One region of the Sphingobium limneticum genome, then DNA from elsewhere that is predicted to be linked to it. Evidence: riboswitches for the same ligand, from Rfam matches in the RefSeq annotation. Region 1 holds a riboswitch; the other holds the start of a gene.
What was found. Region 1 has a riboswitch for fluoride ahead of F4U95_RS11795 (voltage-gated chloride channel family protein). Riboswitches for the same ligand answer to the same signal wherever they lie in the genome.
Positions count from the first base shown of each region.

Region 2: another riboswitch for fluoride. It lies ahead of F4U95_RS19885 (voltage-gated chloride channel family protein); the one in region 1 lies ahead of F4U95_RS11795 (voltage-gated chloride channel family protein).

Region 1 is NZ_VYQA01000008.1:2,927-9,738, reverse strand. Features, by position in the region: gene F4U95_RS11800 (DUF190 domain-containing protein) at 1-364, opposite strand, end outside; gene F4U95_RS11795 (voltage-gated chloride channel family protein) at 397-1,791, opposite strand; fluoride riboswitch at 1,815-1,891, opposite strand; gene F4U95_RS11790 (hydrogen peroxide-inducible genes activator) at 1,941-2,855, opposite strand; gene nhaA (Na+/H+ antiporter NhaA) at 3,026-4,210, shown strand; gene rodA (rod shape-determining protein RodA) at 4,269-5,393, shown strand; gene F4U95_RS11775 (SLC13 family permease) at 5,535-6,812, opposite strand, start outside.
Region 2 is NZ_VYQA01000018.1:97,585-104,396, reverse strand. Features, by position in the region: partial or broken gene F4U95_RS19900 (IS5/IS1182 family transposase) at 1-63, opposite strand, end outside; partial or broken gene F4U95_RS19895 (chloride channel protein) at 124-897, shown strand; gene F4U95_RS19890 (DUF190 domain-containing protein) at 924-1,259, shown strand; fluoride riboswitch at 1,407-1,483, shown strand; gene F4U95_RS19885 (voltage-gated chloride channel family protein) at 1,508-2,899, shown strand; gene F4U95_RS19880 (DUF190 domain-containing protein) at 2,899-3,318, shown strand; gene F4U95_RS19875 (EamA family transporter) at 3,321-3,758, shown strand; gene F4U95_RS19870 (alkaline phosphatase family protein) at 3,782-5,641, shown strand; gene F4U95_RS19865 (histidine phosphatase family protein) at 5,638-6,216, shown strand; gene F4U95_RS19860 (hypothetical protein) at 6,213-6,425, shown strand; gene F4U95_RS19855 (ABC transporter ATP-binding protein) at 6,422-6,812, shown strand, end outside.

The DNA.
Region 1 (6,812 bases):
GTTCCGCTGGCGCTGCGTCCTGATGCCGCACTCCGCCTGGACCGATGCTCCGATGCTCAAGATGCTTGTAGACGATCACTTTCCCGCCGAGCAGATCGCCATGTACCTCGCAAAAGCGCTCCAGTTCATGGCGCTGGCCGATCAGCTCGACACACATCGTCAGATGCGGATTGGATAATTCAGCACCATCCTCCATTACCGGACCGTGGTTGCTGAAGCCGTAGTGGGTATGATGCGCGACGGCGTTCATGATGCCGTCGCGCTTCGCCTGCATGACCAACTGCCGGTAGAGCGGTTTTCGGGTCCAGAAGCTACGCGAGCCATCGGTCGCCTTGTCCGATGGCTTCATGTAGATGCGGATCATGCCGATCTCGCTGGGCGTGACCTTGTGAGACATCAGTTTTCCTTCTTGTTGAAAGAGCTATTCTCCCGACGTGTTCGCCGCGAGGCACGCGCTTTGCGCAGGGTAGCGCCATGGGAATGGCCGCGTGTCAGCCGCTTCGGAACGGCGATACGCTGCGACAGGTAGATTCCGTTATGGCCCGAGCAGATATAAGCCACGAAGCAGGCCACCGCGATCGGAACCGCGTGGGTGGCCCCGAACAACTCGATACCCATGATCGTACAGGCAAGCGGTGTATTGGCCGCGCCGGCAAAGACGGCGACGAACCCAAGGCCGGCGAAAAGGTCGAGCGGCGCGCCGAGCAGCCAACCCAGCGCATTGCCGAGTGCTGCCCCGATGAAGAATAGCGGCGTCACTTCGCCGCCCTTGAAGCCGGCGCTGAGGGTCACGACCGTAAAGACCATCTTGAGCGCCCAGCTCCACCGATCGGCAGGACCGGTGAAGAAGCCAGCGATGGTCGGGTCTCCGGGAATGGCGGACCAGACGCCAAGACCAAGATAGGCACGTGTGCCAAAAATCCAGACCAGCGCGATGACCAATATGCCGCCAAAGGCCGCCCGCAGAGGGCCATAGGGAATGCGAGCCTTGAGGAACCCGCCGAGCGCGTGATTGGCTTCGGCAAATAGGAGTCCTGCCAGGCCGAATGCCACCCCTGCTACGGCCGCCTTGGCGAGAATCAGCGGTTCGACGATCAGAGCGCCCACGCCTCCAGTAATGCTACTGACCTGGTAGGGCGTGTGATGGATGCCCCAGGCATGGCACGTCCAGTCGCCCACCAGCGCGGCAAGCAGACACGGTAAGATCCCGCTATATTCCATGCGGCCGACCGCCAGTACTTCGAGCGCGAACACAGCGCCGGCTAGCGGCGTGCCGAAAACAGCCCCGAAGCCGGCAGCGACCCCAGCCATCAAAACGATGCGGATGCTCGGAGCGTCAAGTTTGAACAGTCGGGCGGCAGCGCTTGCAAGGCTGCCGCCGAGTTGCACCGCTGTGCCTTCGCGGCCTGCCGCTCCGCCGAACAAATGTGTGGCGATAGTACCGATGAAGACCAACGGCGCCATTCGCAGGGGAACGCCGCCCCCTGGCTCATGAATTTGCTCGACGATCAGATTGTTGCCCGCTTCGACCGACTTACCGGTGCGATGGTAGAGCAGGGCGATTGCCGCGCCACCTGCCGGCAAAAGATAGAGAAGCCAGGGATGATCGAAACGGGCCTGTGTTGCCGCATCCAGACTCCACAGGAATGCGGCACACAACGTGCCGATCAGCGCGGCCAGGGGAACCAGGATCAGCGTCCAGCGCACGACCGACATCGCATGATCGTGTCGATCCCGGAGAAAGGCCGCCACATTGAGTATACTGAACAGGTTGCGAAAAGTCGCGCGCACGATTCCTCCTTGCTGCCTTGCGGCGCCAAGTAGGAATCATCGTCCCTTGTCAGGGCGGTTCGACCCGAAGGTCCGGCAGAAATCCATTACCGTGGTACGCCGTATGATGGGCGAAGCGGAAAAGATCAAGGGACGCCACGCGCTTGGGCCTAAGCTTCCTTCTCCGCCCACGGAAGCAACGTCTCCGCAATTGTGGCAGCGAGGCGGTGATAGGCATCGCTGCGTGGTGATGAACTGCGCCATACCATCGTGACCTGACGCACAGGCGCCCGCCGCGACAATGGCCGTGCGACAATCAGCTTCTCCCGCAGAACATCCGAGCGGACATAGAGCGCAGGTAGCAGCGACAGTCCCATTCCGGTGGTCACCATGAGGCGAAGAGTGTCGAGCGTCGTCCCGGCGTAATCCTGGGCCTGGAGCGCGCCAAAATCATTGCAGAGCGCAGCAATCTCATCATGGAGCCGACGTCCACGCTCCATGACCAATATCGTCTCGCCTGCAATAGCTTCGGGATCAATCACCGCCTGCTGGGCGAGCCGGTGATCCGTCGGCATGACCAATTGGAGCGGCTCCCGAATCAGGGGAGTGCTGGTGAAATCCGGGTGATTGATCGCTTCTGGCAAGAGCAGCAGATCATGCGTGCCGTCTGAGAGCTTCGAGGGGAGATTTTCCAGGCGATCCTCGCGGACGAAAATGCGCGTGTCCGGGTAACATGCGCGAAGCGATGGCATCGCGACGGACAAAACATAGGCACCGACGGTTTGGACGACGCCCATTTGAAGCGTGCCCTTAAGGCCTCCCTGTTCGTCGCGCCGGCCAACTTCCTTTATGTCGTCGACATCCGCCAACACGCGTCTTGCCCGATGGGCGATTTCGATTCCCACTGGTGTCAGGAGCACCCGTGCCCGCGTCCGCTCCACAAGGCGCGCTTTGAGTCTGCCTTCCAGCTCCTTGAGTTGAAGGCTAAGGGTCGGTTGAGTGACGTGGCATGCTTGAGCAGCACGGCTGAAACTCAGCGTGTCGGCGACCGCGACCAGGTATCGAAGCTGCTGTAACGTCGGCATGCCTATGCCTTATAGCCTGTAGCTATAAGCAGCAACGAAACTTCCAATTTGCCTCGTACTCGCTTTTGTGAATATCAGCAGCTTCGGCAGTTTGTGTCGCTCGCTTTGGCGGGTGTTTTTGGGCGGCCAGCAACCCTCAACCCTGACGACCCACAGCCAAGGCCGACCGCATGACGGACTATCACCGCATCCATCCCAGTGCCCTGCGCCGATTTCTGGATGCGCAATCTTCTGCTGGACTCGTCCTGATGGGCGCGGCAGCGGCAGCCCTTATCATCGCCAACTCTCCGCTTGGCCCGGGATATGAAGCACTGCTTCATCTCTATATCGGGCCGCTATCTCTGGGACACTGGATCAACGATGCGCTGATGGCGGTCTTTTTCCTGCTTGTCGGTCTGGAGATCAAACGCGAGATGCTCGATGGCCAGCTTTCGAGCTGGTCGAGGCGTGTCCTGCCAGGGATCGCAGCAGCCGGAGGGATGATCGCTCCTGCCCTTGTTTACGTTGCTTTCAACCAAGGCGCATCGGTGCATGGCTGGGCCATTCCGGCAGCCACTGATATCGCCTTCGCACTTGGCGTTATCTCGCTGCTTGGCAGCCGTGTGCCGGCGTCGCTCCGGATATTCCTGACGGCCCTGGCGATTATCGACGATCTGGGCGCCGTAGTTATCATTGCTTTTTTCTACACGGCTGACCTGTCGGTCATCGACCTTGCCGCAGCGGGAGGTGTGGTCGCCGCGCTGGTCGCCCTCAATCGGTTCAAGGTGCGTCGTCTCAGCCCGTACCTGCTACTGGGTATCCTGCTATGGGTGCTGGTCTACCGATCCGGCATTCACGCGACGCTGGCTGGTGTCGTCCTGGCTTTGACTATCCCAATGGACCGGACCCCTGCGCGTCCGGACAGTGAAACGAAAAGTCCGCTGCACCGGCTTGAGCATTTCCTGCATCTGCCGGTTGGCTTCCTGATCGTGCCGATTTTCGGCCTCGCCAATGCGGGCGTCCCGGTGCTGAGCCTGCCCGCCGAAGCACTGGCTGCGCCGGTCACGCTGGGCGTGGCGCTCGGCTTGCTGATGGGTAAGGTGATCGGCGTCTTCGGGTTTTCCATGCTTGCGATCCGTTTGGGGTTCGCGGACCTGCCCGCTCATGCAAGCCGGCTACAGATGCTCGGCGTCGCCTTTCTGTGCGGCATCGGCTTCACGATGAGCTTGTTCATCACGCTTTTGGCATTTCCCGGCGAAGCGTTGCTCCAGTCGGAAGCCAAGATCGGCATCCTGGCTGGTTCATTTCTGTCCGGAATTATCGGCTACGCCATCTTACGCTGGGCGCAACCGGAACGATCAAAACCGGCAATCTGACCCACCCGAAGACGGGCGGCAGGCCGCCCTCCATGACAGTATCTGGAGCATTACCGCGTTGTCGCTCGTCCCCGCAGCCATCCGCACCCTTCCCTTGGGGATGCTGGCAACATTGATGGCGATCGTACTGTTCGGTCTTGCTACCCTCTACTCCGCAGCTGGCGGCTCGATTTCGCCCTGGGCTTCCAACCAGGGCCTTCGCTTTGTACTGCTGTCCGGGTTGATGTTCGCTCTGTCGCGCATCTCCGTGGCCCGCTGGATGGACATTGCCTATCCGCTATACGGCGTCACGCTCGTACTGCTGCTGATCGTCGAACTGTTCGGCAAAATCGGTATGGGTGCGCAACGCTGGATCGACCTCGGTTTTATACGGTTGCAGCCGTCCGAGTTTATGAAGATCGCGGTCGTGCTCAGCCTCGCCAAGTTTTTTCACCGGCTACCGGCGATCTATGTCAGCACGCCATCGGTGCTTGTTGCGCCGATCGCCCTTTTCGCTGTCCCCGCTGCGCTGGTCATGCTCCAGCCCGACCTTGGCACCGCCATGATGATTTCCATGGCGAGCGTGCTCGTCATCTTTCTCGCCGGTGTCGGACTACGCTGGTTCTTGACAGCGGGTGCCGCTCTTCTTGCCGCACTCCCCGTCGCATGGAGCATGCTGCACGATTATCAGAAAAACCGGGTGCTGGTGTTCATGGACCCGGAAGGCGATCCATTGGGCACGGGCTATCACATTACCCAATCGAAAATAGCGATCGGATCAGGCGGACTGTTCGGCAAGGGTTTCCTTGATGGCACCCAAAGCCACCTAGCCTATCTGCCCGAAGCGCATACCGATTTCATCTTCGCGACAATGGCGGAAGAGTGGGGCGTCATGGGCGGCCTCTTCGTCGTGTTGACTTACGGTTATCTCATTCGCTGGGGCTGGCGCCTGGGTGTCGCCGGTGACACGATCTTCACTCGACTGACGGCTTGCGGCCTGGCCTTCACCATCTTCCTTTATGTGTCGATCAACCTTGCCATGGTGATGGGGCTGGCGCCGGTCGTCGGCATTCCGCTGCCACTCATGTCCTACGGAGGCTCAGCGATGATGACGGTGCTGATCCTGCTCGGCATCCTTATGGCCATCCACCGTGAGAACGTAGGCGGATCGCGCCTGAACGGCACTGGATCGTTCGCTGTCTGACTTTTGGAGAACGATTATGAAGCGACAGTTAGACTCCGGTTTCGTCTGGAGCATAATCGCATCAGTTGCGCTTACTTTCGCGCTGCTCCTTGCCGTCGGCGCTTTCTAATTTTTTCAGCAAAAACGTCCGATAAGTCGGCTCTAGAAAGGAAAGGCCGCCTGGATCGCAACGATGGCCACGGCAAAAGTGATGAAGTTGAGCGGAAGCCCGACGCGCACAAAATCCATATAGCGGTAGCCTGCCATCTGATAAACGATGACGTTGGTCTGATAGCCAAACGGGGTGGCGAAAGCCGCGCTGGCTGCAATCATGACGGCGATTAGGAAGGGACGCGGGCTGACCCCTAGACTGTCGGCCAGCGCGACGGCGACAGGCGTCACTAATACCGCGACCGTGGCGTTGGAGAGAAGTTCGGTCAGGACCATGGTGACGCCGTAGAGCACGATGAGTGCGACGAGTGGACTGAGCCCTTCCACACTGGCGATGAGCAGTTCCGACGCCTGCGACGCCAGCCCGCTCTGGTCCATGGCGATACCGATCACGACCATCCCGGCGATCAGGATAAGGATTTCGGGCTTGAGGCCGGCATAGGCCTCATCCGGGCTGATCACGCGCAGAAGAATGAGCAGGACGGCCCCGGTCAGCGCGGTCGCGGCGATCGGCGCAACGTTCAACGCGGCAAGCGCGATGACGCCCACGAATATTCCGGCGGCCAGTGCGGCCTTGCGCGGATGCAGGATGCGTGGCTCGGCAAACAGCGTGGCGTCTCCGACCTGAGCGCTATGAATCGCGTGCGGGTCGATCGCCTTGGGATGCGATTGCGTCTCCTCCTCGGGCCGAGCGAGCATATGCCCGCTCACCAGCAGAAGGTAGAGGCCGCCGACGATCGCGACGGGCAGACCCACGGGCGTGATCTCGAAGAAGCCGAAGCGGGGTTGTCCCGCGACGCGCGCCATGTCGTCGACAAGCAGGTTAGTCGAGGTGCCGATGAGCGTGCAGCAGCCAGTCAGCACGGTGATGTAGGAAAGCGGCATCAGATAGCGCTTGGGCGACTGGCCCAGCGACTGCGCGATGTCACGGATTACGGGGGCACCCAGCACGACGATGGGGGTCGAGTTGAGAAAGCAGGAGGCACAGCCGATCATGGTGAGGAGTAGCCAGATCCCTTTCGATCCCATGCGCTTGCACAGGTTGACACCCAACACAATCGCGCGGTCCAGCAGTCCGCTCAATTCCAACGCGTAGGCGATGACGAACAGCGATGCGAGCGCCATGATTGCGGGGCTGGCAAAGGCGCTCTGCACTTCGACCGGCCTGACCACGCCCGTTATCAGCAGTAGGGCTGCCCCGCTCAGCGCCACCACATCGGCTCGCACCTTGTCCCAGATGAGCGCGGCGACGACCGTCGCCAGAACCAG
Region 2 (6,812 bases), on a different contig from region 1:
CTTGGGGAAAAATGGCTCAAGCCGTGCCATCTGCTCATCCGTCAGCCAGTACAGGTCGCTCATACTCAGTCTCCTTGCGGAGCCTGAATCATATCGAGCCTCCCATTTCAATGGGTCCTGACCCTAGTACCGTGCCTAGTCGCGGCACTGGTGGGTGACTGGACCTGTCTTGCCTGGGGCATTCATCACGGCGCCTACCATGTCGATGCGATGGTGCCGGTCGACGCGTTGCTCGTCGCCAAAGCCGGCGTCGCGGGCGTTGTATTCGGATTGGTCGGGCTGGCCTTTGCAGAGGCCAACCATGCGCTCGGCGGATGGCTGAAGCGCGTGATACCCTATGGCCCACTACGACCCGCTATCGGTGGTGTCGCCGTGATCGCGCTGGTCTGGCTATTTGGCACGCGAGACTATCTCGGCCTGGGCACGCTGGCGGCAACGCCGGGCGACCTGACCATTGCCAGCTTTTTCGGCCCCGATACGCACCCGTGGAGCTGGGCGCTGAAGCTGCTCTTTACCGTCGTTACCCTGAGCGCTGGCTTCAAGGGCGGAGAGGTGACGCCGCTGTTCTTCATTGGCGCGGCGCTCGGCAATGCGCTCGCGCCCATGTTCGGAGTGCCGACAGGGGTTTTCGCGGCGATCGGTTTCGTCGCGCTGTTCGCGGGCGCGGCCAACACGCCGCTGGCTTGCACGTTCATGGGGATCGAGCTGTTCGGCGCGGCCTATGCGGTGCCGATCGCAGTCGCGTGCTTCGTCGCCTATCTCTGCTCAGGCCACAACGGCATCTACCTGTCGCAGCGCGTCGCCGTGCTTAAGGTGCCTGCCGCACACCTCACACCCGACGCCACCCTGCGCGATGCCCGCACGCGCCGCGCTTCTCGCCGGCGCGCGCGCGCCTGATCCCGCTTCCTGTCGAAAGCTCTACCATGCCCGACCTTTTCACCGTTCAGCACCGCGAAGTCGGGATGCTGCGCATCTATCTGAAGCCGTCCGACAAGATCGGCCCGCGTCGCTTCTGGGGGGCAAAGCCGCTCTATCGCGAGCTGATTCGCACCGCGAAGGCGGACGGCATCATCAACGCCGTCGCGCAAAATACCCATTACGGCTTCAGCAATCACGAACCGATCCGGGAGAACGGCTCGGAAATTGCCGATCCGCATCTGACGATCTGTGTTGAACTGGTCGGTGATCGCGATCAGCTCGACCTTTTCTGTCGCCGTCATGGCGATCTGCTCGGCGACAAGGTGATCGTCTACAACTAACTGGAGCATTGGACGATCACGCGCCAAACTGAGCGAGCCAGAGCTTGATCGGCGTTCCCGGTTGGGAAACGACCAACGACATGGCCAAGGCTTCCCCGCAAGGATGGTATTTCGGGAATTGACGTTGCTGCATTGCAGCGACATATATCTCTTCAAGGCGATGGATTTCCGCCGGGTCGTCTGACCGAACCGCCCTAGCAAGGGCCGATGATTCCTACTTGGCGCCGCAAGGCAGCAAAGGAGGAATCGTGCGCGCGACGTTTCGCAATCTGTACCATGAGTTCAACGTGGCGGCGTTCTTTTGCGACCGGCACGACCATGCCATGTCGGTGGTTCGCTGGACGCTGATCCTGCTGCCGATGGCGGCGCTGGTCGGGACGTTGTGCGCGGCTTTCCTATGGAGCCTCGATGCCGCTACACAGGCCCGCTTCGATCATCCGTGGCTGCTGTATCTCCTGCCCGTGGGCGGGGCAGCCGTCGCGTTTCTCTATCATCACACCGGGCGCTCGGTCGAAGCCGGCAACAATCTGATTGTCGAGCAGATCCATGAGCCCGGGGGTGGCGTACCGCTCCGCATGGCACCGCTGGTGTTCCTTGGCACGATCGCGACGCATCTGTTCGGCGGCTCGGCGGGACGCGAGGGAACCGCCGTGCAGCTCGGCGGCAGTCTCGCCAGTGCCATCGCCGGCCTGTTCCGTCTCGATGCATCCGGTATTCGCATCCTGCTGATGGCCGGCGTCGCGGCGGGCTTCGGCGCGGTGTTCGGCACGCCCTTGGCAGGCGCGGTGTTTGCTCTTGAAGTGCTGGCGCTTGGCCGCGTCGAATATGGCGGGATCATTCCGTGCTTGCTCGCCGCGCTGGTCGGGGACTGGACGTGTCATGCCTGGGGCATCCACCACACGCCTTATCACATCGCCTATGCCGCCCCCGCCACGGGCGCGCTGCTGGTCGAGCCGCTGATGCTCCTCAAGGCGACGATCGCGGGCGTCGCCTTCGGGTTCGCCGGCCTCGTCTTCGCCGAAGCGAACCACGCATTCGGCGGCTTCCTCAAGCGCCGCATACCTTACGGACCGGCCCGTGCCGCTCTGGGCGGCGTCCTGGTCATCGCGCTCGTCTGGATCGTCGGCACCCGCGCCTATCTGGGTCTGGGCGTATGGTCCGCCATCCCCGGTGATCCTACGATCGCGGGCTTCTTCAGCGGCCCGGTCGATCGGTGGAGTTGGGCGCTCAAGATGCTGTTCACCGTCGTGACGCTGAGCGCAGGCTTCAAGGGCGGCGAGGTGACGCCGCTGTTCTTCATCGGTGCCGCGCTCGGCAACGCGCTGGGGTGGCTGCTCGGTGCACCGCTCGACCTGTTCGCAGCGCTCGGTTTCGTCGCCGTGTTCGCCGGGGCGGCCAACACGCCGCTGGCCTGTACGATCATGGGGATCGAGCTGTTCGGCGCCACCCATGCCGTGCCGATCGCGGTGGCCTGTTTCGTCGCCTACATCTGCTCGGGCCATAACGGCATTTACCTGTCGCAGCGGATCGCCGTGCCCAAGCGTCCCGCCCGCGCTCATACCGGCACCTTAACGCTGCGCGACGCCCGCGCATCCCGCCGTAGCCGGCGTCCTTCCAACACCGTCAAGGAGCATAACTGATGCCCCACAAGGTCACGCCCAGCGAGATCGGGATGATCCGCATCTACATGAAGCCGTCCGACAAGGCTGCGGGCGCGCGTAGCTTCTGGTCGCGCAAACCGCTGTACCGCGAGCTGGTCGCGCAGGCGAAGCGCGACGGCATTATGAACGCCGTCGCCCATCACACCCATTACGGCTACAGCAATCATGGCCCGATTCGGGAAAATGGCTCCGAGATTTCCGATCCGCACCTGACCATGTGTGTCGAGCTGATCGGCCAGCGCGGCGAACTCGAACGCTTCTGCGAGGGGCATGGCGATCTGCTCGCGGGCAAAGTGATCGTCTACAAGCATCTGGAGCATTGGAGCATCGGTCCGGGCGGCGTCCGGCATGAAGATGCGGTGCCCGCCGAGCTGGCCGATGAAACGGGGCAGGCGTGAGAGTGGGAAGCGTCAGCTCCTCCTCGTGGCTCGTCTGGGCGCTGGGTTCCGCCGGATTTGCCGCGCTGACCGCGATCTTCGCCAAGATCGGGGTCGAAGGAATCAACTCCGACCTGGCGACCCTTTTCCGCACGCTCGTGATTGTCGTGGTGCTGACCGCCCTGCTCGCGCTTACCGGCAAATTTCAGCCCCTCGGGACCATCGCGCCACGTACCTGGCTGTTTCTCGGGCTGTCCGGCCTGGCGACCGGCGCGTCATGGCTCTGCTATTTCCGCGCCCTGAAGATCGGCGACGCAGCGCGGGTCGCTCCCATCGACAAGCTGAGCGTCGTTTTTGTCGCCGTCATCGGCGTGACGCTTCTTGGTGAACACCTCTCCCTGCGGGGCTGGTTCGGCATCGGTTTGATCGGTGCCGGCGCCGTGCTCGTCGCGCTTGCCTGATGCCTTTCGAACGGAAACCAACGATGCGCTATCTCCCGATCGTCGCCGCTGCCGTCGCCATTGCCGCTACACCGGCACTCGAAGCTCGCACCGCAAAGCGCGCCCGCACTCCGCACAACGTCATTCTGGTCGTCATCGACGGGTTGAGAGGCAAGATCGTCACCCCTCAAACCGCGCCTGAACTGGTCCGGCTACGGGATGCCGGGACCTACTTTCCCAACAGCCATTCGGTATTCCCGACGTTCACGACCGCCAATGCCTCCAGTCTCGCGACCGGCCATCAGCTTGGCGATACCGGCGATTTCAGCAACACGATCTGGACGGCCGCCCCGATCGCAAGCGCGGCGGGCAGCGTCACCCCGTTCCTCGAAAACGATGCCGTGCTCGGCGAGGTCGATACGCACTTCGGCGGCAATTACCTCAACGAAACGACTGTTCTCGAAGCCGCACGCAAAGCGGGATACGGCACCGCTGCGATCGGCAAGCTCGGCCCAGCGCTTATCCAGGATCACCTCGCTCGCGACGGTATGACGACGATCATCGTCGACGACTCCACCGGACGGCCGGGCGGCATCGCGCTTTCGCCCGACACTGTCACAGGAATGACCAGGGCGGGGCTGCCGCTCGTCGCACCGGACAGGGGTGCCAACGGCCGTTCGGGGGACGCTCGCACACCCGGCACGCGCGAGGCCAATCGTGCGCAGCAGGACTATTTCATCGATGTCGCCACCCGCGTGGCGCTGCCGTCATTCAAGGCACGTCACCGGCCTTTCGCGATGGTCTTCTGGTCACGCGATCCCGATGGGACCCAGCACAATCAGGGCGACAGTCTCAACCGCCTGACGCCCGGAATTAATGGTCCGACGACCTTTGCTGCGATCCGCAACGCGGATGGAGATCTCGCAAAGCTGCGAACGGCGCTCAAGCGGCTTGGCCTAGATCGGACGACCGATATCATCGTCACGTCGGACCACGGCTTTTCCACGATCTCGAAGCAAAGCGACACGAGCCGTGCAGCACGGACGCGGTATGCCGATGTTCCTGAAGGCTTCCTCCCGCCCGGCTTTCTCGCGCTTGATCTGGCGTCGGCGCTGAATATGCCGGCATTCGATCCCGAGGCCGGCAACGCGCCGGTGACAACGGGTGCTCATCCCAGTCGCGGCAACGCACTGCTGGGGGCCGATCCCTCTCATCCCGACATCGTGGTTGCCGCCAATGGCGGGTCGGACCTGTTGTACCTGCCTGGACGCGATCCGACGCTCGCGCGCCGTATCGTCACCGCGCTGCTTGACCAGGATTATATCAGCGGAATCTTCGTCGATGATCGGCTCGGCTCGATCGCCGGCACGCTGCCATTATCGTCGATCAACCTCAAAGGGGCAGCGCTGCCCCCCGTACCGTCGATCGTCGTCATCTTCCGCTCGGCAACGACCGGCTGCGCAATACCGACGAACTGTCAGGTGGAGGTGGCGGATACGACGCTGCAGCAAGGCCAGGGCATGCACGGCAGCTTCGGCCGCGGCGACACCCTCAACTTCACAGCGGCGATCGGCCCCGATTTCAAACGGCGTTTCGTCGATCCGGCACCGGTCAGCAACGCGGATATCGGACACACGATGATGGCCTTGCTACGCCTCTCCCCGACGCCGCATGGTGCGCTGACCGGCCGGGTATTGAGCGAAGCGATGCCCGGGGGGCGGATGACCCCCTATGTCCGGGGCGAGCAGCGATCCGCTGCCGCCGGGAATGGTCTCGTCACCCTGCTGCGCTATCAGGAGGCGGCAGGCATTCGTTATCTCGACGCCGGGGGTTTTGCGGGCCGCACTCTCGGCCTGGCTGATGTGGCAGCACCTGAAGCCGCTGGCCGGGGAGCGCGTCGATGACGGGGCTGCCGCAATTCTGGCTTGTCCGTCATGGTGAGACGGCCTGGAGCCTGACACGTCAGCATACGGGTCGAAGCGACATTCCCTTGACGAAGGGCGGGGAGGAAGCTGCCCAACGCCTGAGCGAGCGCCTGCCGGCACGTCCCTTTTCGCAAATATGGTCCAGCCCGTCGCAGCGCGCGCGTCGAACCGGCGAACTGGCAGGCTTCTCCCGGAAGATCGCAATCGTCGATGACCTCGCGGAGTGGGATTACGGTGCCTACGAAGGTCGAACCACGAAAGAGATTCTGGCCGATCGCCCGGATTGGATGCTGTTTCGCGATGGCTGCCCGCAAGGTGAAACACCTGACGACATCACGGCGCGGGCGGATCGCGTCGTCGAACGCCTGCGGGCCTCCACGTCCGACATCCTGATCTTTTCCAGCGCCCATATCCTGCGGGTGCTGGCTGCGCGCTGGCTGGGGCTTCCCGCCGCGGCCGGTGCGCTCTTCATCCTCGACACCGCCAGCATCAGCATTCTCGGTTACGAGCACAATGATGCCGAGCGGGTCATTCGCGGATGGAATCTGGCATGAACCGGACTGCCCTCCTCGCATGGGCGATAGGGGGCATCTTCGCACCGCTGGGCGGGATCAGCGCCGGCATCATCACTTACGCCGAATATAGCCAGCACCGGCTTCCCAAGGGGCGGGCAGCCCGTGAGGCCCTGCGAAGCGGGGCGGTGGCGACGGTCGTCCTCCTGACGGTCACCGGCCTGTTCGGTTGGTGGGTGGGCCGGTCATGACGAACACGCATGACGATGCCTCTCCGCTCATTCTTGAGGGCGTTGTGACCGAACTGAGCGGCCGGATCATCCACGACGGTGTGGACCTCGTCATGAAGCGTGGCGAGGTTCTTGGCTTGGTCGGCGCGTCGGGATCGGGAAAATCGGTTCTGCTTCGATGCATTATCGGCCTGCTGCCACCGAAAGCGGGCACCGTCAGGCTGTTCGGAGACGATCTGTACCAGGCTGACGACCGGACGCTGGCCGCGATCAAACAGCGCTGGGGCGTGCTCTTTCAAGCCAACGCACTGTTTTCCGATTTCAGCGTTCTGGACAACATCGCGATGCCGCTGCGCGAACATCACGGTTTGCCGGAAGAGCTGATCCTGTCGGTCGCAAGAATGAAGG